DNA from 3 places in the Nonomuraea sp. NPDC050383 genome. Region 1 is predicted to be linked to each of the others. Evidence: riboswitches for the same ligand, from Rfam matches in the RefSeq annotation. Region 1 holds a riboswitch; each other region holds the start of a gene.
The links. A riboswitch is a leader RNA that binds a small molecule or an ion and turns the genes downstream of it on or off. The one in region 1 is predicted to bind thiamine pyrophosphate.
Positions count from the first base shown of each region.

Region 2: another riboswitch for thiamine pyrophosphate. It lies ahead of tenA (thiaminase II); the one in region 1 lies ahead of ACIBG4_RS26180 (purine-cytosine permease family protein).
Region 3: another riboswitch for thiamine pyrophosphate. It lies ahead of ACIBG4_RS03440 (FAD-dependent oxidoreductase); the one in region 1 lies ahead of ACIBG4_RS26180 (purine-cytosine permease family protein).

Region 1 covers NZ_JBITIP010000011.1:64,246-74,597, reverse strand. Annotated here, with positions in the region: gene ACIBG4_RS26200 (YidC/Oxa1 family membrane protein insertase) at 1-244, shown strand, start outside; gene ACIBG4_RS26195 (ATP-binding protein) at 287-724, opposite strand; gene ACIBG4_RS26190 (PAS domain S-box protein) at 868-2,736, opposite strand; gene ACIBG4_RS26185 (methylated-DNA--[protein]-cysteine S-methyltransferase) at 2,830-3,390, shown strand; gene ACIBG4_RS26180 (purine-cytosine permease family protein) at 3,401-4,744, opposite strand; TPP riboswitch at 4,735-4,847, opposite strand; gene ACIBG4_RS26175 (GNAT family N-acetyltransferase) at 4,946-5,695, opposite strand; gene ACIBG4_RS26170 (rhodanese-like domain-containing protein) at 5,750-6,073, opposite strand; gene ACIBG4_RS26165 (helix-turn-helix domain-containing protein) at 6,070-6,483, opposite strand; gene ACIBG4_RS26160 (Fpg/Nei family DNA glycosylase) at 6,533-7,411, opposite strand; gene ACIBG4_RS26155 (TenA family protein) at 7,474-8,079, opposite strand; gene ACIBG4_RS26150 (GPP34 family phosphoprotein) at 8,103-8,762, shown strand; gene ACIBG4_RS26145 (LCP family protein) at 8,807-10,114, opposite strand.
Region 2 covers NZ_JBITIP010000018.1:90,426-100,777, forward strand. Annotated here, with positions in the region: gene dnaJ (molecular chaperone DnaJ) at 1-604, shown strand, start outside; partial or broken gene ACIBG4_RS34040 (heat shock protein transcriptional repressor HspR) at 608-931, shown strand; gene clpB (ATP-dependent chaperone ClpB) at 965-3,535, shown strand; gene ACIBG4_RS34050 (hypothetical protein) at 3,757-4,371, shown strand; TPP riboswitch at 4,386-4,481, shown strand; gene tenA (thiaminase II) at 4,473-5,183, shown strand; gene ACIBG4_RS34060 (hypothetical protein) at 5,288-5,818, opposite strand; gene ACIBG4_RS34065 (hypothetical protein) at 6,025-6,390, shown strand; gene ACIBG4_RS34070 (TetR family transcriptional regulator) at 6,403-7,047, opposite strand; gene ACIBG4_RS34075 (SDR family oxidoreductase) at 7,117-8,928, opposite strand; gene ACIBG4_RS34080 (CapA family protein) at 8,957-10,048, opposite strand; gene ACIBG4_RS34085 (helix-turn-helix transcriptional regulator) at 10,132-10,352, opposite strand, start outside.
Region 3 covers NZ_JBITIP010000001.1:766,939-777,290, forward strand. Annotated here, with positions in the region: gene ACIBG4_RS03395 (aldo/keto reductase) at 1-649, shown strand, start outside; gene ACIBG4_RS03400 (peptidoglycan-binding protein) at 674-1,480, opposite strand; gene ACIBG4_RS03405 (YbaK/EbsC family protein) at 1,576-2,124, shown strand; gene ACIBG4_RS03410 (GNAT family N-acetyltransferase) at 2,135-2,716, shown strand; gene metF (methylenetetrahydrofolate reductase [NAD(P)H]) at 3,121-4,044, opposite strand; gene ACIBG4_RS03420 (polyprenyl synthetase family protein) at 4,135-5,202, shown strand; gene thiE (thiamine phosphate synthase) at 5,248-5,883, opposite strand; gene ACIBG4_RS03430 (Rv2175c family DNA-binding protein) at 5,861-6,235, opposite strand; gene ACIBG4_RS03435 (NAD(P)/FAD-dependent oxidoreductase) at 6,266-7,429, opposite strand; TPP riboswitch at 7,488-7,604, shown strand; gene ACIBG4_RS03440 (FAD-dependent oxidoreductase) at 7,594-8,919, shown strand; gene thiS (sulfur carrier protein ThiS) at 8,916-9,116, shown strand; gene ACIBG4_RS03450 (thiazole synthase) at 9,109-9,864, shown strand; gene ACIBG4_RS03455 (PASTA domain-containing protein) at 10,088-10,352, shown strand, end outside.

The DNA of each region.
Region 1 (10,352 bases):
GCCCTTTTCGGTCTTCATTGTGGTGATCGCCCTGGTCACGCTGGTGGCGTGGCTCCAGGCGCGCCGGATCAGGGCCACACTCCCCGAGGAGCAGCCGGCACTGATGCGGAGGATCATGCCGCTGATGCCCTTCGGCTCGGTCCTGGCGGCCCTGGTGATGCCGCTCGCCGCCGCCCTGTACCTGCTGGTGTCCAGCGCATGGACGTACGGTGAACGGACGGTGCTCGCGCGCCGGTTCGCCTGACGGAGAGCGGGCGAACGCCCGGACAAAAACCGAGAGGCCGGCTCAGCCGGCCTCTCGCAGGGCTGCGACCTGGCCTTTCATGGTGCCGTTGCCGTTGGGGGCCGGCAGGACGGCCCAGACCGTGGTGGTGTCGCCGTCGTGGCGCACACCCCAGCTCTCGGCGACGTACTCCACGATGCCCAGACCCCGGCCGCCGAGGGAGGACAGCGTGGGACGGCCCGCGCGCGGCTCGGTCGCCGCGCCTCCGTCGCTCACCGCGACCTCGATGTGGTCGTCGTTGCGCAGCCAGGTGACCTTGACCATGCCCGACGGCAGCGGATGCGCGTGCCGCAGCGCGTTGCTGAGCAACTCGCTCACCACGAGCACCGCATCGTCGATCGCGGCGGAGAAGACGCCGCAATCATGCAGGTCAGTGCTCAGACGCTGGCGGGCAACAGCGACGCTGGACGGCGCGTACGGCAGCAACACCACGCTTGACACACCCACCTCCCCGTCTTCATGTGCCCCCCGCGGGAACACTCCCCGGTACGACCGAAATGCCCCGTTACTCGATCCCAGAAACCGGATCTCGATCACAGCTTGTCCACATCGGACGATAGGTCAGCTCAACCGTGACCACCTCGTTACCACACCGGTGTGTCGGTTCCGATAGGAGCAGCCGCGTTGAGCACCATCCGCATCCGGGTGCCTCCTCCCGGTCGCGCATGGGCGCTCACGTCGCCGCCCTGGGCCCTCGCGAGGCTGCGCACGATGTAGAGCCCGAGCCCCACGCCGCCGAATCTCCTCCGGTCACCACTGTCGACCTGGACGAACCTCTCGAAGATCCGTTCCCGGTCGGACGCGGCGATGCCGACGCCCTCGTCGTCGACGACCACGACCACCCTGCCGTCCTCCGGCCATGCCTGGACCCTGATCAACCCGCCCTTCGGTGAGTACTTGAAGGCGTTCTCCAGCAGCTGGCCGAGCACGATGTCGGTGGCCAGCGCGTCGCCCTTCACCCACGGCAGGCCGCCGGGGATTTCCACCTCGACCCGATGCGTGTCGGACAACTCGGGCAATCCTAGCGTTGCCGCATTAATCCGCTCAGCCAGGTCGAATGCCTCCACCCGTACCTTGAGCTCGTCGGCGCCGGCCCGCGAGCCGAGCAGCAGGTGGTCCATGAGCGTCCCCAGCGACCTGGCCCGCTCGGCGATCGTGTGGACGGCGGAGCGGCGCTCGGGGTCGCTGAGCTTGTCCCAGCGGGCGTCGAGGGTGCTGGCGAAGCCCCGCACGATCGTGATGGGGGTGCGCAGCTCGTGGCTGGTCGTCGCCAGGAACAGGTCCTTGGCCTCCTCCAGCTCCTTGGCGCGCGTCACGTCGCGGAAGTCGACCACCATCTCGCCGGTCTCCTCCACGCGCGCGCTCACGACGTCGAGCCAGCGGCCCGTGTCGAGCTGGAACGTCAGCTTCTCCCCCGGGCTGGGCAGCGGGAACGGCGGCGGCCCGCCCCGCACGTCGTCGACGGGCAGCCCGGTGAGCTCGGCCGCCGCGGGGTTCCACCGGATGACGCGGCCGGCCCCGTCGAGCACGGCGATGCCGTCGGCGCTGGCGTCGAACACCGCCTGCTCGTGGGCCCGCTGCCGCACCGCCTCCTGGTAGGCCATGGCGTTGCCCACCGCGATGCCGGCGTGCCCGGCCAGCAGCTCCAGCAGCTCCAGCTCCAGGTGGCCGGGCTTGCGCTGGGCGTACAGGGCGTAGAGGGCGCCGTACGGCCGCCCGCCCACGGCGGCCAGCCCGAGCGCGATCGTGTGCAGGCCGGTCAGCTCCGCCCACAGCAGCTCGTCGAGCCCGTGGGACTCCAGCAGGACGGTCTTGCCGGTGCGCAGCAGCTTGTCCACGAGGCTGGTGCGCAGCCCGGCCGTGGCGCCCTTGAGCGTCTCGGGCAGCCGGTGGGTGCTGACCACGCGCAGCCGTTCGCCCTCGATGAGCACGAAGCCGCCCGCGTCGGCGCCCGTCAGCTCGGTCAGGCTGCCGGCGATCCGGTCGAGGACGGCGGGCAGCTCCAGCTCGGCGTTGATGTCGCCGACCACGTCGGTCAGCCGGCGTACCAGCCGGACCCGGCGCGCCATGCGCTCGCTCGCCGCCTCCTCGGCCGCCGCGCGGTGGTGGACGCACACGTATCCCACCACCGAGCTGCCCATCACCAGCGGCCCGATGTCGACCGTCACATCGAGCACGCTTCCGTCGCGGCGTAACCGCTTGGTGCGCAGCGTCACCTGGTCGCCGGTACGCGCGCGTTCGAGCACCGCGTTGTGCTCAGCCGTCAGCTCCCCCGGCACGATCGGCGCCCTGCGGCCCAGCATCTCCTCGGCGGTCCAGCCGAAGAGCCGCTCGGCGGCCGGGGTCCACACCAGCACGGTCTGGTCCCGGTCGAGCGCGATCAGCGCGTTGGGCGAGCCGGCGAGCACCGCGCGAGCGATCTCGTCGTCACTGCCGGCCCACTCGTCACCCACACCTCCATAGTGCCCGCGCTGCGCGGCCGCCGTCGGCCGATCCGTCCGATACGCTGCCGATCACGACCTACCAGGTGAGAAGAGGGTGAGCGGATGTCGAGCGGTGATCTCGATGCCCTGCTACGGGTGACCTCCGCCACCTACCGCGGGGAGAACCCGCCCGACGTCGCGTTCGGCACCTATGACGGCGCCGTGGGGCGGCTGGTGCTGGCGGTGTCCGGCAAGGGGATCGTGGCGTGCAGCTTCGAGGACGAGCACGCGGTGTACGAGCGGGTGACGCGGCACGTGGGCTCGTTCATCGGGCCCGACCCCGGCCGGCTGGACCCGGTGCGCCGGGAGCTGGACGCGTACTTCTCGGGACGGCTGCGGGCCTTCACCACGCCGGTCGACCTGGCCATCGCCACGTCGTTCGCGCGCACGGTGCTGCAGAAGACCATGGCGGTCCCGTACGGCACGACGGCGACGCTCAGTGAGATCGGCGAGCACATCGGCCGGCCACGCGCGCTGCGGGCGGTCGGCAACGCGCTGATGGCCAACCCGGTGTGCGTCATCGTGCCGTGCCACCGGATCGTGCCCGGCGACGGCGCGCTCGGCGACTACGCCGGGGGCGTGAACGCCAAGCGCCACCTCCTCACCGTCGAGTCCCGCTCCTGATCACGAGCTGTCAGACGCGGTCGGCGTAGGTCCGGCGCCGGGCCAGGCCGAGGGCGAGCGTGACCAGGGCGGCCACGAGCGCCGCGCCGAGCGCGCCGTTCATCCACGGCTGACGGGTGAAGCCGATCGCCTCGCGCACCCCGGCCCAGAGGCCGTCCCACGCCCCGACGGTCGGCGTCGAGGTGGTCAGCCAGTACGCGGCGAAGCCGAGCACCCAGGGCACCAGCATGGACCAGCGCGACGGCGCGTCCTCGTCGGTGTTCCACCGGGCGGAGCCGCCGAGCACGAAGTAGTCCACGGCGAGGACCGCGAACATCGGCACGAACACCGCGCCGATGATGCCGAGGAACGCCCCGTAGGAGTTCACGTCCACCACCAGCGCCACGGCCGTGGTGACCACGCCGATGGCGACGCTGAAGACGCGGCGGTCGACGCGGGGCATGAGGTTCTGCAGCGAGAGGGTGGTCGAGTAGACGTTCGCGAACGACTGGTCGGTCTCGCGCAGGACGAGCACGGCGAAGAACAGCGCGCCGAGCGGCGCCGCGACGAACGTCCCGAACACCGCGGTGCCGTCCGCCTGGACCGCGGCCGCCCCGGCGATGGCCACCGCGTACACGCCGAGCCCCAGGCAGGCCACCTGGGCCAGCGTGTAGCCGCCGACGACGCCGGTGAACGCGGCGGCGCTCGACCTGGAGTGCCGGGCGAAGTCGGCGGCCATCGGCACCCACGAGACCGACAGCGCGATCACGTAGTCGACGGCCGGCGCGAACGCGTGCCACGAGCCGCCGGCCTGCGGCTGAGCCTGGCCGAGGAAGTCCACGGCGAACCAGGCCAGCGCGATGACCACGGCGACCGTGACGTACCGGCGCAGCAGCCGCACCGAGCCGAGCGGCCAGATCGACAGCGAGGTGGTGAGGACCCCGGCGACGATCACCCAGACCGCGTACGGCACCGCCGGACCGAAGATCGCGCTCGCGCCCATGGAGATCACCCAGAGCTCGAAGGCGCCCCAGCCGACCATCTGGATGATGTTGAGCACCGTCGGCACGTACGACAGCCGTGCCCCGAACAGCCCCCGGAGCAGCACCATCGAGGGCCGTCCGGTCTGCGTGCCGGGGATGGCGGCCAGGCCCACCATGGCGGTGCCGACGAGGCTGCCCACGACCGCGGCGGTGAGGGCCGCGGCCACGCTCAGGGGCGCGCCGCCCAGCGGGTCGAGCAGGAAGAGCGCGCCGGAGAAGCCCAGCAGGCTCACCCCGAGGTTGGCCCAGAGCGCGCCCTGGTCCAGCACCCCGAGCGTCTTCGGCGGGGCCTCGTCGAGGGTCAGCGGGACTTCGTTGACGGCATGCGTCATCACACACTCCCTACGCCGGCATTACCCGGACAGGTTCATGCGGTCGGCAGCAGCGGTAGCTGCCCTCTCAGCCCGGTGGCCCCGAGCTCCCGCGGGATCTGTAGTTGTCGCGCGCCGGACCACCCTGGTCTGTGCCGGAGATGTCCTGGCGTGCGCCCTCATGATGCCTCATGCGCCGCCTGACGGCCACACCCGGGCCCGTCAGGGGGTGTAGACGTACGGGGTCGTGGTGCCGAGCGGCACGAAGCCGAGCCGCAGCAGGATCGGACGGCTCTCGCTGGAGGCGTCCACATGGAGGTAGCGGTAGCCCCGCTCGACGGCCACCCGCGCCCGGTAGGCCAGCAGCGCCCGGTACACGCCGCGCCCGCGCCACCCGACCACCGTGCCGCCGCCGAAGAGCCCGGCGAACTCGGTGTCCGGGTCCAGGTCCACCCGCGCCCCGCTGATCGGCCGGTCGCCGGCCATCGCGACGACCGCGGCCATCGACTCGGGCCGCTCGGCCAGCCGGCGGAGCAACTGGTCGCGCAGTCCCGGCACCGGCATGCCGAACGCCTGCTCGTGCGCCTCCATGAGCAGCTCGATCCCCGCCGGGTCCTCCGCTGGGCGCAGGACGACGCCTTCGGGCAGCCGCGGCTCGGCGGCCATGGCGGCGGCCTCCGCGGCCAGCAGCGTCTCCTCAGGGTCTGCCGCGAAGCCCGCGGCCGACAGCCGCTCCGCCAGGTCGGCGGGGCGGTCGTGGGAGTACAGCTTCCACTCGAACGAGCGCTTCAGCGCGGTGAAGTACGCCACCTGCGCCGCGATCTCGGCGTCGGCCGTGTCCTCGTCGAGGTCCGACCACAGGATGCTGTTCCAGCCGCCCTCGGCCGCCTTGCGCACCACGCGGCCCGCCCGCTCGCCCTGGCTGATTCGCACCTGGCGGTCGTAGGCCGCCAGCATCTCATCACGATTCACCGGCACAGCCCACCAGCACGGACGCGCGCGGGGCAACCGGATTAAGGGACCGGCTCAGGCCACGAACGGCGGCTGACCGGTCTCGCTGACCATCGGACGGCTCGCGCCCTCCCACGACTGCATGCCGCCGCCGACGTTGACCGCCTCGCGCCCCAGGTGGTTCAGCCAGGCCGCCACCTGGTAGGACCGGCCGCCGACCCGGCAGACGACGTAGACCTTGCCGCCGGCGGGGACCTCGTCGACGCGCCCCTGGATCTCGCTCATCGGGATGTGCACGGCCTCGGGAGCGTGGCCCGCCACCCACTCCTCACGCTCGCGCACGTCCAGCAGGAAAGCGTCGTCGGGTACGTCACGTGCCTCTACCTCGGGAACCGTCATGCGTCCATCATCTCGCGCCTTCGGTCGTAGGCCGCACGGGCCTCGGCGATCTCCCGCTGATGCCGCTCGGTCCAGGTGACCAGCGACTTGATCGTCTCGTGCAGGGTGCGGCCGAGCGGCGTGAGCGCGTAGTCGACGCGGGGCGGCACGACGGGATGGACGGTCCTGGTCACCAGGCCGTCGCGCTCCAGGTGGCGCAGGGTCACGCTGAGCATGCGCTGGCTGACCCCGTCGATCTCGCGGCGCAGCTCGCTGAAGCGCAGGCTTCGGCTGTCGAGCAGGGCGATGACGAGCAGCGACCACTTGTCGGCGACGCGGTCCAGGATCTGCCGGACCTCGCAGTCCTCGCGGGTGTCCCACTGCCGGACGTCGTAGTCGTCGGTGATGTCACAGGAGGCGTGGTCGTCCATGGCATCCATGCTGTCGCAGGGACCCTGCGGTTACAAGAGATAACCGACCCTACTTGAGCAGGCGCGACAGGCGCCGGTCGGCGAGCGGCTTGCCGCCGGTCTGGCAGGTCGGGCAGTACTGGAGCGAGGAGTCGGCGAAGGAGACCTCGCGGATGGTGTCGCCGCAGACGTCGCACGGCTGGCCGGCGCGGTTGTGGACGCGCAGGCCGGACTTCTTCTCCGCCTTGAGGTCCTTGGCGGCCAGCCCGTGGGCCCGCTCCATGGCCTCGCGCAGCGTCGTGACGATGGCCTCGTGCAGGTCCGCGATCTGCGCGTCGGTCAGCGAGGACGCGATCTTGAACGGGGACATCCGGGCCGCGTGGAGCACCTCGTCGGAGTAGGCGTTGCCGATGCCCGCGACGACCTTCTGGTCGCGCAGCAAACCCTTGATCTGCGTGCGGTTGCCGCCCACGATCTTCTTCAGCGTCTCGACCGTGAACGACTCCGCGAGCGGGTCCGGGCCCAGCGCGGCCACGCCGGGCACCTCGGCCGGGTCCCTCGTGACGTACATGGCCAGGCGCTTCTGCGTGCCGGCCTCGGTCAGCTCGAACCCCGGCGCCAGGCCCTCGTCGTCGGGCGCGAACCGCACCCTCGCCGCGAGCGGGCCCTTGCCGGGACGGACCGGCTTGGCGCCCGACAGGTCGTCGCGCCAGCGCAGCCAGCCGGCCCGGGCCAGGTGGATGACGAGGTGGAGCCCGTCGCAGTCGAGGTCGAGGAACTTGCCGTGCCGCGACACCCCGGTCAAGCTCAGCCCGCCCAGCGCGCTCACCGGTGGGTCGAAGGTCTTGAGCGCCTGGATCGCCACCACGTCCACGGCCAGCACGGTCCGGCCGACCGCCCGCTCACGCAGGAATCCGGCCAGGGACTCGACTTCGGGAAGTTCCGGCATGCCACCAGAGTACGGTCACTCACCGACAGCTTCCCGGACGCTCGCGGACACCGCTCCACGCGTCAGGGCACGTCCCAGAAGGCCAGCTCATGAGCCATGCCCTCGCGGAAGAGCCGCTCGGCCCGCACCGGGTCGGGAGCCGCCTCGTCGATCATCACGGCGATCCGGGCGGCCAGCGCGGCGAACCCCGGGTCGGCGTAGGTGCCCACCCACGCGCGGTAGCGCGGCTCGGCCGGCGGGTCCTGCGCCAGGATCCGGCCCAGCGTCGAATATCCCCACATGCACGGGTACAGCGCCGCCAGCCCGTCGGCGTACGTGGCCGCCGACTCGAGCAGGAAGGCCGTGTACGCGGCGCACGCCGGCCCCTTCACGGCTCCCTCCAGATCGGCGCCGAACTCGGCCGACATGGTTCGGTGCAGGCTCAGCTCGTCATGGAAGGTGGTGTGCGCCAGGTCCACCAGATCCCCCAGGTGGCCGTCCGGCGCCTGCCAGGCCAGCCGGGCGAAGACCCGCACGTAGTCGAGCAGGAACAGGTAGTCCTGCTCCAGCCAGGACCGGAACACCGCCTCGGGCAGGTCGCCGCGCGCTATCCCGGCGACGGTGGGGTGCGCGAGCTGGGCGTCGAGCAGGGGGCGGCCGGCGGCGTGCAACTTCTCGGAGATGGACATGAGCGCACGTTAGTGTCGGGGGCATGACTGTGACGATCGCCGAGGAACTCCTCCTGCTCGCCTACAGCGAGGACGAGGGCAGGCAGCTTGTCGGCTCCGCCCAGCTCGACCCCGCGTTGAGCGGAGCCCTCCTCGCCGAGCTGGCCGTCAACGGCCGGATCGAGCTGTCGGACAAGACCGTGACCGTCAAGGACCCCACTCCCCTCGGCGACGAGGAGCTGGACGCGGCCCTGGCCCGCATCGCGGCGGAGGGCAAGGAGCGCAAGCCCGTCTGGTGGGTGCAGAGGCTCATGGCCGGCAAGCCCCGCCCGCGGTTGCTGACCCGGCTCGCCGAGACCGGCGTGCTGACCGAGCAGCGCGGCAAGGTCCTGGGGATCTTCCCGACGACGCGCTGGCCGGAGGCCGACGGCTCCGTCGAGGCGAACGTCAGGGAGCGGGTCGCGAGCGCGCTGGGCGGCGCCGACCCCGACCCGCGCACCGCGGTGCTCATCGCGCTGCTGCACGCCGCCAAGATCGACCGCAAGGCGTTCCCGGGCGCGAGCAAGGAGCGCGTCAAGGAGATCGCCGAGGGCGCGTGGACGGCCGACGCCGTGGCCAAGACCATCGCGGCGATCAACGCGGCCATGATGGCCGCGGTCACGTCGGCCGCCATCGCGGCATCGACCAGCGCCGCCACCAGCTGAGCGCCCCCGGTCCCGCCCTCGCGGGACGGGACCGGGGCGGCCGGTCAGCCGGCGTCCAGGATCTCCTGCGGGACCGGCCTGTCGTTCTTGAGCGCGTCGAACAGCGCCAGCGCGCGGGTCCGGTCCCACTTGATCGCCGAGCCGCCGCCCGCGATCTCGTTGCCGCCGAACGGCACCACGGTCGTCACCGGGCTGTCGCCCATCGCCAGCCCCAGCGAGAGCATGTCGAGCGCGCCCGTGGAGGAGTCGACCGTGACCGCGTCCGTGGCGCTCATGGCCAGCGGGATCGAGGTGAAGGGGTTGAGCAGGACACCGGGTCCGGCGGCCTTCTTGACCACCGCGCCGAGGAACTGCCGCTGCCGCTTGGTCCGCTCGAAGTCGGGCAGCGCGCCGCCCTTGCGGGTGCGCACGTAGCCGAGGGCCTGGCTGCCGTTGAGCACCTGCTTGCCCTTCTTCAGCTTGAGCCCGGCCTTGGGGTCGTCCACGGCGGCCCGTACGTCGATCTCCACGCCGCCGATCGCGTCCACGATGCCCACGAACCCGGCGAACCCGATCTCCATGTAGTGGTCGACGTGCACGCCCGTGACGGTCTCGACGGTACGGGCCAGCAGCTTCGGACCGCCGAACGCGTAGGCGGCGTTGAGCTTGTTGCGGCCCTTGCCGGGGATGGTGACGGCCGAGTCGCGGGGCAGGCTGACCAGCGTCGGCTTGTCGCTGCCCTCGGGGATGTGCAGCAGCATCATCGAGTCGGTGCGCTGCCCGGCCGCGCGGCCGGTGGCGAGCTTGCGGCGCTGCGCCGCCGACAGGCCCTTGCGGCTGTCGGAGCCGACGAGCAGCCAGTTGGTGCCGGGGGTGTCGGCCGGGCGGCCCTCGTAGTCGTCGAGGACGCCGTCGATGCCGGCCAGCCGGGAGTCGATCCAGAAGAACAGCCCCACCGCGACGACCAGCAGCAGGGCCACCACGGCCGCCACGATCTTCGCGATGGTGGACCACGACGGCAGCCGCCTCGGCGAGCGCGACCGCGAGGGACCGGAAGGGCCCGACGGGCCGCCGGGCCCCGGGGGCCCGTCCCGCCGCCCGAGCGGTCTGACGGGCGAGTCGCCCGAGCGCTGCCTGCCGTACACGCGGGCGGCCGACCGGGGAGCGTCGCCGGCGGGCGAGGCGGGCCCGGAGGCGTTGGGGAGCAGGTGCGTGGGCGCCGACTCCGGCCCCGGCGCGGAGGGCCGCTGGTGGGCGGGCGCGCCGCCGGACAGCAGGCCCCCGTCGTTCCCGGGGGGCTTGTCGTTCCTGGAAGGCAGTGGGCGGCCGTCGCCCGGCGAGCGCATGGCCCGCGTCCGGTCGTCCTCAGACACGTCCCCCTACTTCCTTCGGCTGCCATAAACGCTACGTCGTACCTGCACCAGTGAAGCCTCCCCGCCGGGCATTTGCCACGGAAAAGTACGCGGAACCAGGGCCCGTATCAAAGTCCACGGTGGCCGACTCGACTTGACGGGTGGGAGATCGGCAACGAGTGAGGTCCCCGGTATGAGGGTTGATCGACCAAGATCAACCCTCGTACCGGAGACCTCGTCACCACCTTAGCGGGGACGC
Region 2 (10,352 bases), on a different contig from region 1:
TGAGGGCACCGGCGCGGCCAGCCGCAACCTGGGCAACTTCGCCTTCTCCGAGCCGTGCCGCGACTGCAAGGGCCGCGGCCTGCTCGTGGACGACCCGTGCCCCGTGTGCGACGGCAGCGGCCGGGCCAGGAGCACGCGCACCATCCAGGCGCGCATTCCCGCGGGGGTGGCCGACGGCCAGCGGGTCCGGCTCAAGGGCAAGGGCGCGCCGGGCGAGAACGCGGGACCCGCGGGCGACCTGTACATCCTCACCCACGTCAAGCCGCACGCGGTCTTCGGCCGCTCGGGCGACAACCTGACGATCACCGTGCCGGTGACGTTCACGGAGGCCGCGCTGGGCGCCGAGATCAAGGTGCCCATCCTCAAGGGGATGCCGGTCACGCTGCGCATCCCGCCGGGGACCCCGAACGGCCGCACCTTCCGCGTCCGCGGCCGGGGCGCCGCCCGCAAGGACGGCACGAAGGGCGATCTGCTCGCCACGGTGGAGGTGGTCGTCCCGCAGAGCCTCGACGACAAGTCGCGCGAGCTCCTGACGGAGTTCGGCACCGCGACGGCGGGTGACGACCCGCGAGCTGATCTCATTCAGAGAGCCAGAAGCGAGTAGCCGATGGACGCCAACTATTTCGATCTCTCAGACGACACGCCCGTCTACGTGATCTCGGTGGCCGCGCAACTCTCGGGGCTGCACCCGCAGACGCTGCGGCAGTACGACCGGCTGGGGCTGGTCAGCCCCGGACGTACGGCGGGGCGCGGCCGCCTCTACTCGACGCGCGACATCCTCCAGCTCCGCGAGGTGCAGCGGCTCTCCCAGGAGGAGGGCATCAACCTCGCCGGCATCAAACGGATCCTGGAGCTGGAGAACGAGGCGTTGCGGCTGCGCGAGGAGGTCCACCGCCTGCGCGCCGAGATGCAGATGGTCAAGGCGCTTATCCGCTACGAGCTGCCACCGGGGGCCTAGAACAAGATGGACTACAAGCTCACTCAGAAGAGCCAGGAGGCTCTCTCGGGGGCCATGCGGCGCGCCGCCGCCGAGGGTCACCCGGAGATCTCCCCGGCCCACCTGCTGACCACGCTGCTCGGCCAGACGGGCGGCACCGCGGTCCCGCTGCTGGAGGCCGTGGGCGCCGACTGGAAGGCCGTGCGCGCCAGGGCGGAGGAGCAGCTGGCGGCGCTGCCGAAGGCGCAGGGCTCCACCGTGAGCGCGCCGACGAGCTCGCGCCAGCTGCTCACCGTCATCAACACCGCGGCGCAGCGCGCCAAGCGGCTGGAGGACGAGTACGTCTCCACCGAGCACCTGCTCGTGGGCCTGGCCACCGACGGCGGCCAGGTGGCGGAGCTGCTCAAGGGGCAGGGGGCCACGCCGCAGGCGCTGCTGGACGCGTTCGAGAAGGTGCGCGGCCACGCCCGCGTCACCAGCGAGACGCCCGAGGACACCTACCAGGCGCTGGAGAAGTACGGCGTCGACCTGACCGAGCGCGCCCGCGCGGGCCGGCTCGACCCGGTCATCGGCCGTGACTCCGAGATCCGCCGCGTGGTGCAGGTGCTGTCCCGGCGCACCAAGAACAACCCGGTGCTGATCGGCGAGCCCGGCGTCGGCAAGACCGCCGTCGTCGAGGGCCTGGCCCAGCGGATCGTGGCGGGCGACGTGCCCGAGTCGCTGCGCAACAAGCGGCTCATCTCGCTCGACCTGGGCGCGATGGTGGCGGGCGCGAAGTACCGCGGCGAGTTCGAGGAGCGGCTGAAGGCCGTGCTGTCCGAGATCAAGGAGAGCAACGGCCAGATCGTCACCTTCATCGACGAGCTGCACACGGTCGTCGGCGCGGGCGCCGCCGAGGGCGCGATGGACGCGGGCAACATGCTCAAGCCCATGCTGGCCCGCGGCGAGCTGCGCATGATCGGCGCGACGACGCTCGACGAGTACCGCGAGCGCATCGAGAAGGACCCGGCGCTGGAGCGCCGCTTCCAGCAGGTGTACGTCGGCGAGCCGACGGTCGAGGACACCATCGCGATCCTGCGCGGGCTGAAGGGCCGCTACGAGGCCCACCACCAGGTGCAGATCGCCGACAGCGCGCTGGTCGCCGCCGCCGCCCTGTCCGACCGCTACATCACCAGCCGGTTCCTGCCCGACAAGGCCATCGACCTGGTCGACGAGTCCGCCTCGCGGCTGCGCATGGAGATCGACTCCCGGCCCGTGGAGATCGACCAGCTCCAGCGCAACGTCGACCGCATGAAGATGGAGGAGCTGGCCCTCTCCAAGGAGACCGACGACGCCTCGCTCCACCGGCTGGAGCGGCTGCGCAAGGAGCTGGCCGACCGCCAGGAGGAGCTGAGCGCCCTCGTCGGCCGCTGGGAGCGGGAGAAGGCCGGCCTCAACAAGGTCGGTGAGCTGAAGAAGCAGCTCGACGAGGCGCGCGGCTCGGCGGAGCGGGCGCAGCGCGACGGCGACTTCGAGGCGGCGTCCCGGCTCATGTACGCGGAGGTGCCGAGGCTGGAGCAGGCGCTGCGGGAGGCGTCCGAGGCCGCCCAGCCCGACGACGCCATGGTCAAGGAGGAGGTCGGCCCCGACGACATCGCCGAGGTCATCTCGTCCTGGACGGGCATCCCGGCCGGCCGCCTGATGGAGGCCGAGACGACCAAGCTGCTGCGCATGGAGGACGAGCTGGGCAGGCGCCTGGTCGGCCAGCAGCAGGCCGTACGCGCCGTGTCCGACGCCGTCCGGCGCAGCCGGGCCGGCATCGCCGACCCCGACCGGCCGACCGGCTCGTTCGTGTTCCTCGGCCCGACGGGCGTGGGCAAGACCGAGCTGGCCAAGGCGCTGGCGGAGTTCCTGTTCGACGACGAGCGGGCGATGACCCGCATCGACATGAGCGAGTACTCCGAGAAGCACAGCGTCGCCCGGCTCGTCGGCGCCCCTCCCGGCTACGTCGGCTACGAGGAGGGCGGCCAGCTCACCGAGGCCGTGCGGCGCAGGCCGTACACCGTGGTGCTGCTGGACGAGGTGGAGAAGGCCCACCCCGAGGTCTTCGACATCCTGCTCCAGGTGCTGGACGACGGTCGGCTCACCGACGGGCAGGGCCGCACGGTCGACTTCCGCAACACGATCCTGATCCTCACCTCCAACCTGGGCTCCCAGTTCCTGGTGGACCCGACGCTGGAGGGCGACGCCAAGCGCGAGGCCGTGATGGGCGCGGTCCGCGGCGCCTTCAAGCCGGAGTTCCTGAACCGGCTCGACGACGTGATCCTGTTCGACGCGCTCGGCTCGGAGGAGCTGGCCCAGATCGTCGACCTCCAGGTCGACCGGCTGGCGAGGCGGCTGGCGGACCGCAGGCTGACCCTGGACGTCACTCCGGCGGCCCGCGAGTGGCTGTCGCTCACCGGCTACGACCCGCTGTACGGCGCCCGTCCGCTGCGCCGGCTGGTGCAGTCGGCGATCGGCGACAAGCTGGCCAAGGCGGTGCTGTCGGGCGAGATCGTGGACGGCGACAAGGTGCTGGTCGACCTCGGCGACGACGAGCTGACCGTCAAGCGCGCCTGACGCGCGACGTACCGACGACAAGGCCCCGGGGCCGGCCTATCCGGCCGGCTTCCCGGGGCTTTCGCGGGCCCGGGTCCGGGTCGCGGCCCGCTCGCCGGTAAGGGCTGGTCCACCGTTCGGCCAAGCCCGCCCCGGCGCACCGCTTCCCTGGCTAGCTTCGGCCTTCGTCCGAGATCCGCCCGGCGTCCGCCCGGGCAGCGTACCGACGAGGGGGACGTCCAGTGTCAGTGTCATCCCGGTCCTATCCCAGGTCATCCCGGTCCTGTCCCGGCTTTCGGGCCGTCGCGGCGGCCACGCTGAGCGCCGGCGTCATCTGGATCATCGCGGCGCCGCCTCCCGTCCTCGCCCTCACCCACGCCCTCACCCCCGTCCCGGCCGGGGACGAGGGCGGGGCGGCCGGCGAGGAGAGCGCCGCCGCGGTCGCGGCGCGGACGGCGGAGCGCCTCGGCCTGACCGGCCCCCGGGGCGCCGGCTCCCCGATGGTCGCCCCCGACCTGACGGCCACGGCCGCGGGCGTGCCCGTCCTGCCTCCGGGCGCGCGCAACCCCTCGGGCCTGTCCGACGTGTCCACGATGGCCGCCGCGCCCGACCTGCCCGGCCTGCCGGCGGCTCCGGCCCGGCCCGTCCGGACGTTCGACGGGGTGCCCGTCTCGGGGGCCCCGGAGCCGGCCGTCCGCCGTCAGCACGCGCACGAGGCGCCGGACCGCGCACCGAGCCGCCGGGACGCCGCCACCCACGCGGAGGCCCCGCGCACCGGGGCCTCCCGCGTCGCGGAGCCCGGCGTCACCTCGCTCGGCGACGTCGGCACCCTCCTCCCGAGCCTGCCGCTGGGATGATCCCTGTTACGGTGGACCGTGACGCGGGGTGCCCGGAGGGCCGGGCTGAGATCACACCCGTCGAACCTGATCTAGTTCGTACTGGCGAAGGGACGTCGACGTTGTCGTTCTGCGACGAGGTCTGGGCGAGCACCGCCACGCTGCTCGACGCCATCCATCGGCACCCGTTCAACACCGCCCTCGGCGGCGGCACCCTGAGCCGCGACCGGTTCACCTTCTACCTGGTGCAGGACGCCCGCTACCTGGCGGCGTACGCGAAGGTGCTGGCGACGGCGTCGGCGCGCGCCACCGAGCCCGCGGACGCCATGTTCTTCGCCCAGAGCGCGCACACGGCGCTGGCCGTCGAGCGCGCCCTGCACACCGGCTACCTCGACGGGTTCGGGCTGAGCCCCGAGGACGTGGCCGGCATCCGCACCTCGCCGACCTGCCTGGCCTACGCGTCGTACCTCCAGGCGACGGCTCTCAGCGCGCCCCTTCCCGTGCTGGTCGCCGCGGTGCTGCCGTGCTTCTGGGTCTACCAGGACGTCGGAACGGCCCTACTGGAGCGCACGGCCGGCCGGTCCGGCCACCCGTACCAGGCGTGGATCTCCACCTACTCCGACCCGTCGTTCGCCGCCTCGGTGACACAGGTGCGTGCCATCGCCGACCGGCTGGCCGGGACCGCCGACCCCGCCACCCGCCGGGCCATGGCCGAGGCGTTCTGCCGGGCGACGGAGTACGAGTGGATGTTCTGGGACAGCGCGTGGCGGCTGGAGACGTGGCCCACCGGCCAGTGGCTGGCGACCGGCGCGGAGGCCACGGCCGCCCTCTGACCCCGGATCACCCGTACGGCCTGATCGCGGGCATGCCGACGGCAGCGAGCGCCCCTCGGGGCTCTCCCGGGCCGGACAGGACGCCCGGCCCCGGAGAGCCCGGCTCAGGACACCAGGGCGTCGAGCTCGTCCTCGGGCAGGCCCAGGTCGACCCGGATGCGGTAGCGCGTGCGCAGCAGCGCCACATGCTCCGGGTCGTCCTCGTCACTGGCCAGCACGGCCTGGGTCACCCATTCGAGCCCGGCCGGCAGGTCACCGTACGCGACGAGCGTCTCGGCGATCGTGTGGGAGGTCGCCGTGGTGATCCCGCCCTCCGCGCGGATCGCCTCGATGACCTCCCTCGCCTCAGCGGGACGGTCGAGCTCGAAGAGCGTGTCGGCGATGCCGGCGCGTGGGTCGATGAGCGACTCACCGCCGTCCTCCACCGCGCGCTGGAAGCACTCCAGGGCCCGGGCGGGCTGCCCGGCCGAGCGCCATTCCTCGGCCGCGAGGACCAGGATGGACGCCCTGGAGACATCGCCCGAGGAATAGCCGAGCGCGACGTCGTACAGCCGCCTGGCAAGGGAGCTGTGGTCGTCGGCCAGCAGAGCCTGCTCGAGCAGGCGATCAAGGTGCTCACGGGTCACATGCGCCACACCGCGAGACTACCGAGCCAGGTGCCGGTTTGCCCCGGCAATGCACATCGCCGATCCGGCACGACTTTGGCAAGGTCATGTCAAAGGATGCCCGCTTCCGGCGTGTCTTCGCAGGCCGTAGGGCATATAGCGGTCGCGCGCACCGGCGAGGAGGAGGGGCTGCGATGGGCATCTCCAAGCAGACGACCTTCACACTCTCCTGTGCCGTGGCGCTTTCGGTCCTGGTTCCGGGTGCGGCCGGATATCTTTCCGGACGGCTCGCCGCCGTGGAATCGGCCGAGCGCGAACTCCACGCGATCGAGACCCGGCTGGACGCCCGGGAGGCGCGAGAGGACCGCCAGGCGTGGCCGGTGGCGCTCCCGGCGCCCTGCGACGGTGCCCCGACGGCCAAGGACCGCGAGGGGCGCGCCCCCGCGCCCCGGCAACGCGTGACGCCCTCGCAGGCGCCCCAGGCCGGTGAGGCACGCCCGCCGGCGCCCGACACGCGGCCGCCGGCCCCCAAGGCCCAGCAGCCGCACCCGGTGCTCGGCTGGCTCCCGGAGCTCATCCAGCGCCTGCGCCTGAACGACTGACCACTCGGGGAGTCAGGCCGTCTGCGGAGTCCAGGAGCGGAGCTGGCGGGACAGGAAGCCGCGGATGAGCTGCTTGGCCGCCGCGATGATCTCCGGCTCACCGTTCGGGTCACGGCGGAAGGCGAGCTTGAGCACCGCGTCCCCCGCCTCGACCGCCACCAGGACCGCCACGTCCAGCTCATGGCTGTCGGCCAGGCCGAACTCCTGGAGCAGCAGCCCGCGCAGCCGTCCGGCGATCACCGTGTTGTTGTCGGAGTCGGAGTCGAGGAGGTTGAGGTCGACCACGTCGCCGAAGTGCAGGCTTCTGAAGCCCCGGACGGTCCGGTGCATGTCGACGTACTCGTCGATGATCGCGTCGACGGCCTCCCACCAGCCGACGTAGTCCTCCTCCAGGAACCTGCGGCCGACCCTGGAGACGAACTGCTCGACGTTGCGCCGGGTCAGCTCCTGGGTGATGGCCCGCTTGTCGGGGAAGAACTGGTAGACCGACCCGATCGCGACCCCGGCCCGGTCGGCGATGCGGGTGGTGGAGAGCGACTCGTAGCCGATCTCGTCGAGCAGCTCGGCGCAGGCGTCGAGCATCCGCTCGACCCGGCGCGCGCTGCGGCGCTGCGCCGGCCGTCGCCGTAACGGCTGGGGTCGCACGCATTCGTCCATCTGGGGTGACAGCACGAGTTCCATCTTTCCCCCAAGGACACGATCGTTATCTGGCAATCAGTGGATTTCTCACGGCTCCAGATGAGCCTCATGCGAGTTCGGCCGGTGGCCGAGGCGGCGGGCCATGCCGGAGAGCCGGGCCAGCACCCGGGCGGCGCCGGGCGAGAGGCGTGACAGGGCGTACCCGAGCTTGCCCTCGGCGTTGACCGGGACGACGGCCTCGTTCCGGTGGACTGCCCGCAGGATGTGCGCGGCGACGCGCTCCGGCGGGTAGCCGCGCCGCTCCAGCGCCGTCACCGAGATGTCGCGGAGGTCGGTGCCGACGTACGTGGCGTGACGGGCGATGTTCGTGGAGACGAAACCGGGACAGATCGCGCTGACCCCGATGCCCTGCCCGGCCAGCTCGGCCCGCAGGCAGTCGCTGAGCGTCTTCACCGCCGCCTTGACCGTCGAGTACGCGGGCAGCAGCATCGTGGGCGCGAACGCGGCCAGCGAGGCGACGTTGACGATGTTGCCGCCTTCGCCGCGTTCGACCATCTGCGCCGCGAACAGCCGGCAGCCGTGGACCACGCCCCACAGGTTGACGTCGATCATGCGCCGCCAGTCCTCCACGGAGTGGTCGAGGAAGGCGCCGGCGACGAGGATGCCGGCGTTGTTGACCACGATGTCCGGGACGCCGTACTCGGCGCGGACCTGCTGGGCGAAGCTCTCCATCCGGGCGGCGTCGGCGACATCGACCTGCTGGGCGTGGGCCGTGCCGCCGAAGTCCTTGGCGATGCCGGCGGCCGTGCGGGCCGCCGCCGCCTCGTCCACGTCGGCGCAGACCACCTCGGCCCCGTGGGCGGCGAAGGCCCGGGCGGTGGCGCGGCCGATCCCGCTGCCCGCGCCGGTGACGACCGCCAGCCGCCCCGCGAACGCCTTCTCCCTCCCCGGCGAGGACTCCTGCCGGGCGCGGCGCAGGCCCGGCGGGGCCTCGGCGCCGTCCACGTGCGCGGCGAACTCGGCGATCATCCTGGCCACCACGTCCGGCCGGCCGCGCTGCGCCCAGTGTCCCGCCACGATCCTGCGATGCCAGAACCTCGGCGCCCAACGCCCGAGCGAGGCCAGCAGCGCCGGCGAGACGAACGGGTCACGGGTGGCCTCGATGAGCTGCACCGGCACGTCCACCACCGGATCGCCGTGCGACGCGGTGTGGCGGGGCCGCAGCCCGGGACCCATGTTGCGGCGGTACATCCACAGCCCGTTGGCCGCGTCCCTCGACAGCGTGTCCGCGGGGTGCCCGGCGCGCGGCTCGACGCCGTCGCGGACCCGCATGCTCCGCTCCAGCACCGCCGGCATGAACGTCCGCCACGCCGTCTCCGGCAGCGCCGGGGTCTGGAACACGCCGATGTACCAGGACCGTGCGAGCTGCGAGGCGACCTCCGCGGGGCTGCCCTCCCGCATGAACCGGCCGGCCTGGGCCAGCCCCGGCCCGCCGAAGCTGGTGAACGACGCCACCCGCTCCCGGATGCCGGGCCTGCTCACCGCGTCCCAGCCCTGGAGCGAGCCCCAGTCGTGGCCGACGAGGTGGACGGCGGGCTTGCCGATCGCGTCGAGCACCGCCGAGAGGTCGCCCGCGAGGTGGTCGAAGGTGTAGTCCGCGTCGTCGGCCGGCGCGGTGGAGCGGCCCGCGCCGCGCACGTCGTAGCGCACCACGTGGAAGCGGTCGCGCAGCAGCTTCGCGACCTCGTCCCAGACGCGGTGGGTGTCGGGATAGCCGTGAACGAGCAGGATCGTCGGGTGGGCCGGGTCGCCCTCCTCGACCACCCACAGCCGTACGTCACCGGACTCCACCCACCGCATGGCGGCCTCCTCCACGTCGCCGGCCCGTCCAGAAGACATGACCGGCCACGCCGCCCGCAAACGCCGGTCAGGGGCGGGTGGACAGGCCCGTGCAGGAGCGCAGCGCCTTCCAGTCGGCCACCGCCTGCGTCCTGGCGGCGCCGGTCATCGGCACCGGGATGCCGCCCTGGATGGTGGCCGGGGTCCACTGGTCCTTGAGCACCTTGCGCCCGTTGATCGTGAGCGTCAGCACCCCGGTCCGTCCGGTCGTGCCCGGAGTGGAGTTGTAGAAGACGAAGTTGCCCAGGCCGTAGCTGATGTAGGAGCTGCCCAGGTAGCCGGCGCCGAGCAGGATGTGCGCGTGGCCGCCGACCACCACGTCCGCGCCGGCCTTGACCAGCTTGGGGGCCAGGGAGAGCTGCGCCGGGTTCGGACACTTCTGCATCTCGGTGCCCCAGTGCAGGTGGACGATCACGGTGTCGGAGTTCTTGCGGGCCTGCCGTACGGCCCGGAGCAGACGGTCCTCGTTCTTGGCCGAGGCGAGGCCGCCCTTGCCGGGCGTCGCCGTCCAGGCGTTGACGAACTCGGCGTCGAGCACCTGCGTGGCCCCGATGACCGACACGCGGTTGCCGTTGACGACCTTGCGGAACGGCCGGTACGCCTCGGTGTCGTTCGCGCCGATCCCCACCACGGGGAACCTGGACTTCTTGATGGCCGCGAGCGAGTCGGACAGGCCGGTCTCCATGTAGTCCATGCCGTGGTTGTTGGCCATGGACACCACGTCCACCCCGGCGGCCTTGAGCGCGGTGAAGGCGCTGGCGGGCGCCCGGAAGGTGAACTGCTTGCCCGGCGCGGGCGTGCCGCCGGTGGTGATGGCCGTCTCCAGGTTGACCATGGCCAGGTCGGCGCGGCGCAGGACGGACGCGATCGGCCCGAGGGTGGTACGCGGGTTGTTCAGACGGGGGCGCAGCACGCCCTCGAAGTGCACGTCACCGCCGAAGGAGATCGTGAACGGCCGGCGCTCCGGCGACGGCGTGGAGTCCGCCACGGCGGGCTTGTCGAGGGCCTGCTTGCTCTGGGCACTGGGCTGGGGGTCGGGCTCGTCCGCGGCGCACGCGGTGGAGGCGGTGAGGGCGGCGGCGACGGCCACGGCCGCGGCGGCACGACGGGGGAGTCTCATTTGTCGCCACTTCTGCTCGTTCCTGACATTCAGCCAACGAGCATGCCATGGGTGGCGACGCGGCGTGCCCCAACTCCGGACGGTCAGCGGGACATGAGCCAGGTGACGGCCTCGCGGCTGGCGTCGTCCACCGGGGTGTAGATGACCATCCGCGTCTCGGGCGCCGCCGAGGAGTTGAAGCTCACCGTGCTGAAGCGGAGCCTGCCCACCTCGGCGTGCTTGAAGATCTTCTCGCGTGGCCCCGGCTCGGCCACGTCCTGGCGCGCCCACAGGCGAGCGAACTCCGGGCTCTCCCGGGTGAGCC
Region 3 (10,352 bases), on a different contig from region 1:
CGGGCCGGGCCACGACGGCTCCTTCGCCGTGCCCGACGACCGGCACGTCGAGTGGGACTTCAGCCGCGACGGCGTGCTGCGCAGCGTCGAGGAGTCGCTGGAGCGGCTCGGCCTCGACCGGGTGGACGTCCTCTACATCCACGACCCGGACCGGCACTGGCCGCAGGCGCTGGACGAGGCCTATCCCGCCCTGGCCGACCTGCGGGCGCAGGGCGTGGTGCGGGCCATCGGCGTCGGCATGAACCAGTCGGGCATGCTCCTCGACTTCGTCCGCCACGCCGACCCCGACGTCCTGCTCGCCGCGAACCAGTGCACGCTGCTGCGCCGCTCCGCCTTCGAGGAGCTGCTGCCGCTGTGCCTGGAGCGCGGCATCACGGTCGTCGCGGCGTCGCTGCTGCACCGGGGCGAGCTGGTCACGCCGCCCCCGGACGCCGCCGGCGAGGTCCGCGCCGTCGCCCGGGCCTGCGCCGAGCACGGCGTGCCGCTGACGGCCGCCGCCCTGCAGTTCCCGTTCCGGCACCCGGCGGTCCGCTCGGTGCTGGTGGGCGCGCACGAGCCGGCCCAGGTCACCGCCAACCTGCGGGACCTGGAACGGGACGTGCCCGAGGCGCTCTGGCGCGCGCTGGAGACGCCCGTCCCGGCCCCCTGAGATCCGGCGCGGCGGGTCCCGTGCTCAGCCGCGCCGGAACGCACCCCGCACGTGCACCGGCACGCCTGTGCCGAGCATCCCGGGCAGCACCTCGGCCACGTTCATCGGCATCCGCACGCACCCGTGCGAGGCCGGGGACAGCGGCACCGACAGCGCCCCGTGGAACGCGATGCCGCCGTTGAAGAAGATCGGGTTGTACAGCCGGCCCAGGTACGAGGTGTGCCAGCCGGACTTGCGCCAGGTGGTCTTGTAGTCGCCCGTGGGCGTGCGGGCCGAGCCGCAGAAGCGCTGCTTCTTGCCCTGCCACACCGCGGTCTCGCAGTACGCGATGCCGCTGCCCGACGAGATGTGGGTGATCAGCTTGGGCCGCCCGGCCAGGTACAGGACCATGATCTGCTTCGTGAGGTCGACCTCGGCGCGGGTCGCCTTCCCGTTGGGGACGAGGACCCTGGGCGCCCTGGGGCTCTCCAGGGCCGTCCAGGTGCGCGAGGCCACGGTGCTGGTGGGGATGATGCCGTTGACCTTCTGGAACGCCCACACGGCCGTCAGCGTCGTCCCGCCGTACCGGCCGTCGGCCTTGCCCGGCTGGTAGCCCAGCTCGGCCAGGCGGCGCTGGAGCCACGCGACGGCCTCGCCCTTCGCGCCCAGCTTCAGCGTCTTGCGCGGCGCCTTGACCGTCGTGGCGGCCCCGGCCGGGGCGGTGATCGCCGGGGTGGTGATCGCCGGCGCCCCGGTGGGGGCGGCGGACGCGGGTCCCGCTCCGAAGCCGGTCAGGCCGACCACGCCGGCCGTGACGAGAGCCGCCATTCCCGGCAGACGTCGTGCCCTCACCCGAATCACCTCTTCCGCTCAACAATTGAATCAAAGGACCTTACACCACCACCATGACCAGGTAATGGCACGGTCAATCCTCGTAGAGTGGCCACATGTCCGAGAAGTCGTCCGACGCACAGCGCCCGGAACCATCAGCGCCCGCCACGGCGGCGGAGCTGGCGGCCCGCTCCACCGGGCTGCCCTCCAACGCCGTCATCGTCCAGTCCGCCCTGCGCGAGCTCGGCGCCGGGGGCGAGGTCATCGTCCTGCCGGAGAAGGCGCCCACCGCCGCCACCGCCGCCGCCCAGCTCGGCTGCGAGGTCGGCGCGATCGCCAACAGCCTCGTCTTCGACGCCGACGGCACGCCCCTGCTCGTGATGACCAGCGGCGCCCACCGCGTGGACGTCGAGCTGGTCGCCCGCACCGCCGGCGTCCGGTCGGTGCGGCGGGCCACGCCCGAGTTCGTCCGGCAGGCCACCGGCCAGCCGATCGGCGGCGTCGCCCCCGTCGGTCACCCCACCCCGATCCGCACCCTCGTCGACACCTGGCTGAGCAAGCACGACGTCGTGTGGGCCGCCGGCGGGCATCCGCACACGGTGTTCCCGACCAGCTTCGACGAGCTGGTGCGCATCACCGGGGGCACACCGGCCGACGTCGAGTAATGTGCGCAGCGTGATCGAGTTTCGCGGGGCGGGGCCGGCCGAGTTCGAGGAGCGGCTGGACACGGTGATCGGCATCTACACCGCCGCCATGCGCCCGCCCGCGGAGCAGGTCACGGGCCGCCGCACCATCATGCGCAACCACGGCATGTACCCGCGCTTCCAGTGCTACTTCGCCGAGCTGCGCGACGCGGCGGTCCGCCAGGGGCCCGGCCGCACGAGCCCCGCGCCGGTCGTCGGGTTCGCCTACGGCTTCCACGGCGCGCCCGGCCAGTGGTGGCACGACGTGGTCCACCGCGCCCTGGAGGAAAAGGCCGGGGCGCGGGTGGCCGACGCCTGGCTCGGCGACGCCTTCGAGCTGGCCGAGATCCACGTCCACCCCGACCACCAGGGCAAGGGCATCGGCCGGGCGATGATCACCACGTTGTGCGCGGGGCGCAGGGAGCGCTCGGCCGTGCTGTCCACCCATGACCGGCCCACCGCCGCCCGCCACCTGTACGCGAGCATGGGCTTCACGGACCTGCTGTCCCGGTTCGTCTTCCCTGGCGGTCACGAAGAGTACGCGATCGCCGGGCGGCCCCTGCCGCTGGCCTGACGGATCCCCTGGTAAAGCCTTGACCAGCCGGTTTGGCGGTCGTGACGCTGGGGCATGAATGACTACGCAAAGTAATGGACGCTCTACCGCGCGTCCACCCACCCCTGACCGTCACCCGCCGGGTCCCCCTGCGGGCGGGTGACGGGCCCACCCGGCCACTTCCCCGGCCGGCATCAGCAGACGTGTACGCGGCGGCGGGAATGTTCCGCGGGAAGGAGGAGTTCTACTCCACGTGGCCGGTGTGTCCAGTGTCCCCGGGCCTCATCTATCGCCTTCGCGGAATACCGTTCGGCTGGAGCCGCGTTGTGCCACTCGCCGAGAGGCGACCTGCACACCGGTACGCACACGTCGAAGCGCCCGTCCCCGGCAGGGGGCGGGCGCTTCGACGTGTGCGCAGGAAGACCTCAGACCGCGACCGGCTCCGGGCGTGACAGGAGCTGGAAGACCTCGCGCGAGGCGCTCGACCGGTTGAACGTGATGAAGTGGATGCCCGGCGCGCCCTCGTCGAGCAGCCGCTGGCACAGCTCGGCCCCGTGCTCGATGCCGAGCCGCCGCACCGCCGCCGGGTCGTCGGCGACCGCCTCGAAGCGGGCCGCGAGCTCCGGCGGGAACGGCGCGCCCGAGAGCTGCTCCGACCGGGCGATCGTGCTCATCTGGGTGACCGGCATGATGCACGGGATGATCGGCGTGTCGCAGCCCTGGGCGGCGACCCGGTCGCGCAACCGCAGGTAGTCGTCCGCCTGGAAGAACATCTGCGTGATCGCGTAGTCGGCGCCCGCCCGGCACTTGCGGACGAAGAACTCGGTGTCGGCCTCGATGGACGGCGAGCGCGGGTGCTTGTAGGGGAACGCCGCCACGCCCACGCAGAAGTCGCCGGCCTGCCGGATGAGCCGCACCAGGTCCTCGGCGTACTCGACGCCGTCGGGATGCCGGACCCACTCGCCGGTCGGGTCGCCGGGCGGGTCGCCCCGCACGGCCAGGATGTTGCGCACCCCCGCGTCGGCGAACCGGCCGACGAGGTGGCGCAGCTCGCGGACCGAGTGGTTGACGGCGGTGAAGTGGGCCACCGGCGTGAGCGTGGTGCCGTGGGCGACCCGCTCGACGATGTCGACCGTGCGGTCGCGCGTGGTGCCGCCCGCGCCGTACGTCACGGACACGAACGTCGGCCGCAGCGACTCCAGCTCCCTGATCGCCCGCCACAGCTGCCGCTCGCCCTCGTCGGTCTTCGGGGGGAAGAACTCGAAGGAGAACGACCGGCCACCGGAGGCGAGAAGCTCGCGCACGGTGGGGACACGATCGGGCAGGACGGAAGGTCGACCAAGCGCCATGCCCCAAGGTTACCGTGGCGGGGCCCGCACCAGCGGTCACCCTTGTCCCTGGAGAGCCGGGCGCCACCCGGCGGCCACTAGTCTCAAGGCATGAACACTGAGGCCGCGAGCATGGACACCTTGCGCGAACAGGTGGACCGTTGCCTGAGGGAGTTCGTCGACCGGCAGCTGCCGCTCACGGGCGCGCCGGAGCTGGAGCCGCTCCGCCTGGCCGCCAAGGAGCTGCTGGCCGGCGGCAAGCGGCTGCGTCCCGCGTTCTGCTACTGGGGGTGGCGCGGGGCGGGCGGCGCGGACGAGCCGGGCATCTACCCGGCCGCGGCGTCGCTGGAGCTGCTCCAGGCCAGCGCGCTGGTCCACGACGACGTGATGGACAAGAGCGACCTGCGCCGCGGGATGCCGTCGGCGCACCGCCGGTTCGAGACGATGCACGCGGGGGCCGGCTGGCACGGGTCGGCCGAGCAGTTCGGCGTGGGCGCGGCGATCCTGCTGGGCAACCTGCTGCTGATCTGGTCCGGCGAGATGTGGCGCGGCAGCGGCCTGCCGCCGGAGTCGATCGCGGCGGCGCAGCCGGTGCACGACCACATGCGCACCGAGCTGATGTGCGGCCAGTACCTCGACCTGCTGGAGCAGGCCCACGGGGAGAACACGTTCGAGTCGGCGCTGCGCGTCGCCCTGTACAAGAGCGGCAAGTACTCCGTGGAGCAGCCCCTCCGGCTCGGGCTGGTCCTGGCGGCGGGCGAGCTGGCGCCGTGGATGGACGAGCTGTGCACCACGTACGGCACGCGGGTGGGGATCGCGTTCCAGATGCGCGACGACATCCTCGGCGTGTTCGGCGACCCGGCGGCCACCGGCAAGCCGGCCGGCGACGACCTGCGCGAGGGCAAGCGGACGATGCTCGTGGCGCGCACCCTGGCCGCCGCCACCCCCACGCAGGCCGCGCTGGTGCGGAGCCTGCTCGGCGACCCGGAACTCGACGACCGGGGCGTGGCGGCGCTGCGGGAGGTCATCGAGGACACGGGCGCGCTGCGGGAGTGCGAGGACCTGATCGGGTCGTACCTGCAGGAGGCGCTGGCCTGCCTGGACAAGGCGCCGATCACGGCCGGGGCGCGCTCCGCGCTGGCCGACCTGGCCGTCGCGGCCACCTCCCGCAAGGCCTGACCCTCCCCCGCGCTTCCACGGGCGCGGAGGAGCGTCGTGACCGGGTCAGCGGGCCAGGCGCTTGGCGAACTCCGCCGCCGCCGCGCCCGGGTCGTCGGCCTCGGTGATCGCCCGCACCACGACGACGCGGGTCGCCCCGCACGCCATGACCTCGTCGAGGTTGTCCAGGTCGATGCCGCCGATGGCGAACCACGGCCGGTCCGTGGCGATCGAGGCCGCGTGCCGCAGCAGCGACGGCCCCGGCGCGGGACGGCCCGGCTTGGTCGGGGTGGGCCAGGTCGGCCCGCAGCAGAAGTAGTCGACGCCCTCCTCCACCGCGGCGGCGGACGCCTCGGCGGTGGAGTGGGTGGACCTGCCGATGAGGATGTCGTCGCCGAGTATCTCCCGCGCGACGCCCACCGGAAGGTCGTCCTGCCCCAGGTGGAGCACGTCGGGCCGGGCGGCGTAGGCCACGTCCGCCCGGTCGTTGACGGCCAGCAGCCTGCCGTGCCGGTCGCAGGCGTCGCGGAAGACCTCCAGCAGCTCGAGCTCCTCCCGCGCCTCCAGGCCCTTCTCACGGAGCTGGACGACGTCGACGCCGTTGGCGAGCACGGCGTCGAGGAACTCGGCCAGGTCACCGCGCCGGCGCCGGCTGTCGGTGCAGAGGTAGAGCCGGGCGTCAGAAAGCGAGGGCTTGGGCACGCCGCTTGACCTCGGTGTGGCGGCCCGCGCGGATCGCCTCGACGGGCGAGCCGGGCAGCGAGTCGTCCGGGGTGAACAGCCACCGCAGCGCCTCGGCGTCGTCATAGCCCGCGTCCAGCAGCACGGTCAGCGTGCCGGGCAGGCCCTTCATCACGTCCCTTCCGTCAAGGAACACCGCGGGCACGTGCGGCCCGCCGCTGCCCCGGCGCACGCCGAGCAGCTTGTGGTCCTTGAGGAGTTGCTTGGTCCGCCCGAGCGAGAGCTGCAGGCGGTCGGCCACCTCGGGGAGAGTGAGCCACTCGTTGACGAGCTGGTCGGTCTCCCGGTCGATCTGTGCAACAGAAAGCGTCACGAAACCACAACTACCACATGGCGCGCTTGCTCAAACAACACAATCCCGTAGAGGGACATCGGGATCTACCAGGCGTTCCGGGTCCATCCGGTGTCCCGCCTCGATGATGCGGCGGCCCTGGACGAGGTCGCGGGGCCGGTCCACGGCGAGCACCGCGGCCAGCGCGCCGTCGCCGGTCAGCCAGCAGGCCGACCACTTGCCCTCCGGGTCGCCCCGGTACAGGAGGCGGTCGCCGGCCGGATGGTGGCCCGCGTACTGGACCATGTGGCCGAACTGCTCGGACCAGAAGTACGGCACCGGGTCGTAGACGGCCTCCTCGCCCAGCAGGGTGGCCGCGGCGACCTCGGGCGCGCCGAGCGCGGTGTCCCAGTGCTCCACCCGCAGGCGCGTGCCGTAGCGGCGCGACCACCAGGCGGCGCAGTCGCCCACCGCGACCACGCCCGGCAGGGAGGCGCGCAGGTGCTCGTCGGTGACGACGCCGTTGTGCAGGTCGATGTCGGCGCCCGCCAGCCACTCGACGGCCGGGCGGACCCCGATGCCGGAGACGACCACGTGCGCCTCGACGAACTCGCCGTCCACCAGCCGCACCCCGCCCTCGTCCACCGACGCGACCATGGTGTCCAGCCGCAGGTCGACGCCCTCGTACCAGCCGGTGGTGCGGGCGCCGATCCCGGCCCCGACGGCGTGGAAGAGCGGCGCGGGTCCCGCCTCGATCACGGTCACCTCGCAGCCCGCGCGGCGGGCGGCCGTGGCCACCTCGGCGCCGATCCAGCCGGCGCCGACCACGGCGACGCGGGCGCCGCGGACCAGCCGGGCGCGCAGCTCCAGCGCGTCGTCGAGGGTGCGCAGCACGTGCTGCGGCCCGTCGCCGGGCAGCGTGATCGGCTCGGCGCCGGTCGCGATGACCAGCCCGTCGTACGGCAGCTCCCCCTCGCCGGTCTCGACGACGCCCGGACGAAGGCCGGTGGCGCTGACACCGGGGCGGAAGTCCACCTCCAGCGTCGCGAGGTCGGAGTCGACGAAGCTGGAGTCGCTGGTGCCCAGCAGCACCGCCTTCGACAGGGGCGGCCGGTCGTACGGGCGGTGCCGTTCCTGTCCCAGGAGGGTGATCTCGCCGCCGAACCCCCTCGCCCGCAGGGCCTCGATGCTGCGCACGCCGGCCAGGCCCGCTCCTGCCACCACGACACGGTTCACGGTCAAGACCATAACGGGGCCGCCGCCTGCGCTCCGCACCGAGGCCGTAGGCTGGAGGGGCAAGACGCGCGGGAGTCCGGCCGTGACCGGGCTGAGAGGAAGGCTTGACCGGGCCTTCGACCGCAATCCACCTGATCCGGATCATGCCGGCGAAGGGAGCGCGCATGGAGCTGGTCGTGGGCGGCGGGATCGTCGGGCTGTCGATCGCCTGGCGGCTGTCGCGGGCGGGGCGGCCCGTCACCGTGGTGGACCCGGCCCCGGCCTCCGGGGCCTCGCACGCGGCCGCCGGCATGCTGGCGCCCGTCAGCGAGGTCGCCTACACGGAGGAGCCGCTGCTGCGGCTGGGGGTGGCGTCGCTGCGCCGCTGGCCGTCGTTCGCCGCCGAGCTGGCCGAGGACGCCGGCCTGCCGCCGGGCGTCCTGGCCCCGTCCCGCCCACCCGGGCCCTTCGGCGGCGCCCGTCCCGTGCCGTCGTCCCCTTCGCGGTCGGGCCCCGTCCCGTCGTCCCCGGCGCGGTCGGGACCGGTCCCGTCGTACGGGCTGGACTTCCGTGCCGACGGCACCCTGGACGTGGCGTTCGGCGCGGACGACCTGGCGGCGCTCGACGAGCTGGCCGGGTTCATGGACAAGCTGGGGCTGCCGGTGGAGCGGCTGACGGGCCGGGAGTGCCGCCGCCTGGAGCCGATGCTGGCCCCGTCGGTCCGGGGCGGGCTGCTGGCGCCGGGCGACGCGTGGGTGGACCCGCGCCGCGTCACAGCCGCCCTGCTGGCCGCCCTGGAGCGGCTGGGCGTCCCCGTGGTGCGGGCCCGGGTGTCCGAGCTCCTGCGTGCCCCCGGCGGCCCTGGTGACGGCTCCGGGCGCGGTCCGGCGGTCGTGGGCGTACGGCTGGACTCTCCGGCGGGCGGCGGGGACCTGCCGTCCGAGATCCGGGCCGACGGGGTGATCCTGGCCGCCGGAGCGTGGAGCGGCGAGCTGTACGACCTCCCGATCCGGCCGGTCAAGGGCCAGATCATGCGGCTGCGCTCCCCCGAGCCGCTGCTGGGCCGGTGCGTGCGCGGCATGGTCCACGGCGCCCCCGTCTACCTGGTGCCGCGAGGCGACGGCGAGCTCGTGGTGGGCGCCACGCAGGAGGAGATGGGGTTCGACACGCGCGTGACGGCCGGCGGCGTGTACGAGCTGCTGCGCGACGCCCGGGAGCTGGTGCCCGGCGTGACCGAGCTGGAGGTGGCCGAGGTGGTGGCGGGCCTGCGTCCCGGCACCCCGGACAACCTGCCGCTCATCGGCCCGGCCGGCGTCCCGGGGCTGACGCTGGCGACCGGGCACCACCGCGGCGGGGTGCTCCTGGCGCCGCTCACGACGGCGATCCTCCTGGGCGAGGAGCCCGAGTCGGCGGCCCTCTGCTCCCCGGCCCGCCACCAGCCGGCCCCCGGCGCTCACGACAGGCCCTCCGGCCCCTACGACGGCAACTCCGGCTCCGAGGAGATGGGATGAGAGTGACGATCAACGGCAGCCAGCGCGAGGTGCCCGACGGCACCACCGTGGCGCAGGCCGTACGGATCCTGACCACCGCCACCACCGGTGTGGCGGTGGCCCTGAACGACGAGGTCGTGACGCGCGGCTCGTGGGACACCACGGCGCTCGGCGACAGCGACCGCGTCGAGGTGCTCACGGCGGTGCAGGGTGGATGACCTGATCATCGCCGGGGAGAAGTTCTCCTCCCGGCTCATCATGGGCACCGGCGGCGCGCCCTCGCTGGAGGTGCTGGACCAGGCCCTCGCCGCCTCCGGCACCGAGCTGACCACGGTCGCGATGCGGCGGCTCGACCCGTCGGCCCGCGGCTCGGTCCTCGACGTGCTGCGCGTGCGCGGCATCAAGGTGCTGCCCAACACCGCGGGCTGCTTCACCGCGGGCGAGGCCGTGCTGACGGCCAGGCTGGCCCGCGAGGCCCTCGGGACGAACTGGGTCAAGCTTGAGGTCATCGCCGACGAGCAGACACTGCTGCCGGACCCGATCGAGACGTTCGACGCGGCCGAGCGGCTGGTGGCCGAGGGCTTCGTGGTGCTGCCGTACATCGGGGACGACCCGGCGCTGGCGCGCCGCCTGGAGCAGGCCGGCTGCGCGGCCGTCATGCCGCTCGGCGCGCCCATCGGCTCCGGCCTCGGCATCCGCAACCCGCACAACATCGAGCTCATCGTGGAGGCGGCCTCCGTGCCGGTGATCCTCGACGCGGGCATCGGCACGGCCAGCGACGCCGCGCTGGCGATGGAGCTGGGCTGCGACGCCGTGCTGCTGGCGACGGCGGTCACCCGCGCGCAGCGACCCGACCTGATGGCGGCGGCCATGCGGGGCGCGGTCCAGGCCGGGCGGCTGGCCCGCCAGGCCGGGCGCATCCCGCGCCGCCGCTACGCCGAGGCGTCCTCCCCCATGAACCCATGAACCCATGACCCATGAACCCGTGACCCGGTGAGCTGGGCCCCACGGATCGGGTCAAGCCGGCTCCGGCGTCACGCCGGGGCCCGCGGGGCCCCCGTGAGCCGGTGGATCCCCTGGTCCCGGAGTGGCCCGGGAGGTCAAGAGAGGGCGCGGCAGGGGCCACGGCTCCGCATCGTTTCGGGTGGTCGCACCCTGCCGGTGGCCAAACGCCCGTAAACTCGGCGGCGTGGACACGACGACGGCGGACCCCCTGGTCGGGCGACTCCTCGATGGGCGCTACCGCATCGAGTCCCGGATCGCGCGGGGCGGCATGGCGACCGTCTACCTCGCCCTGGACGTCCGGCTCGACCGCACGGTCGCGCTGAAGGTCATGCACCGCTCGCTCGCCGAGGACCCGGCGTTCGTGCGGCGCTTCATCGGCGAGGCCAAGTCCGTGGCCAGCCTCTCCCACCCCAACGTGGTGCACGTCTTCGACCAGGGCACCGACGGCG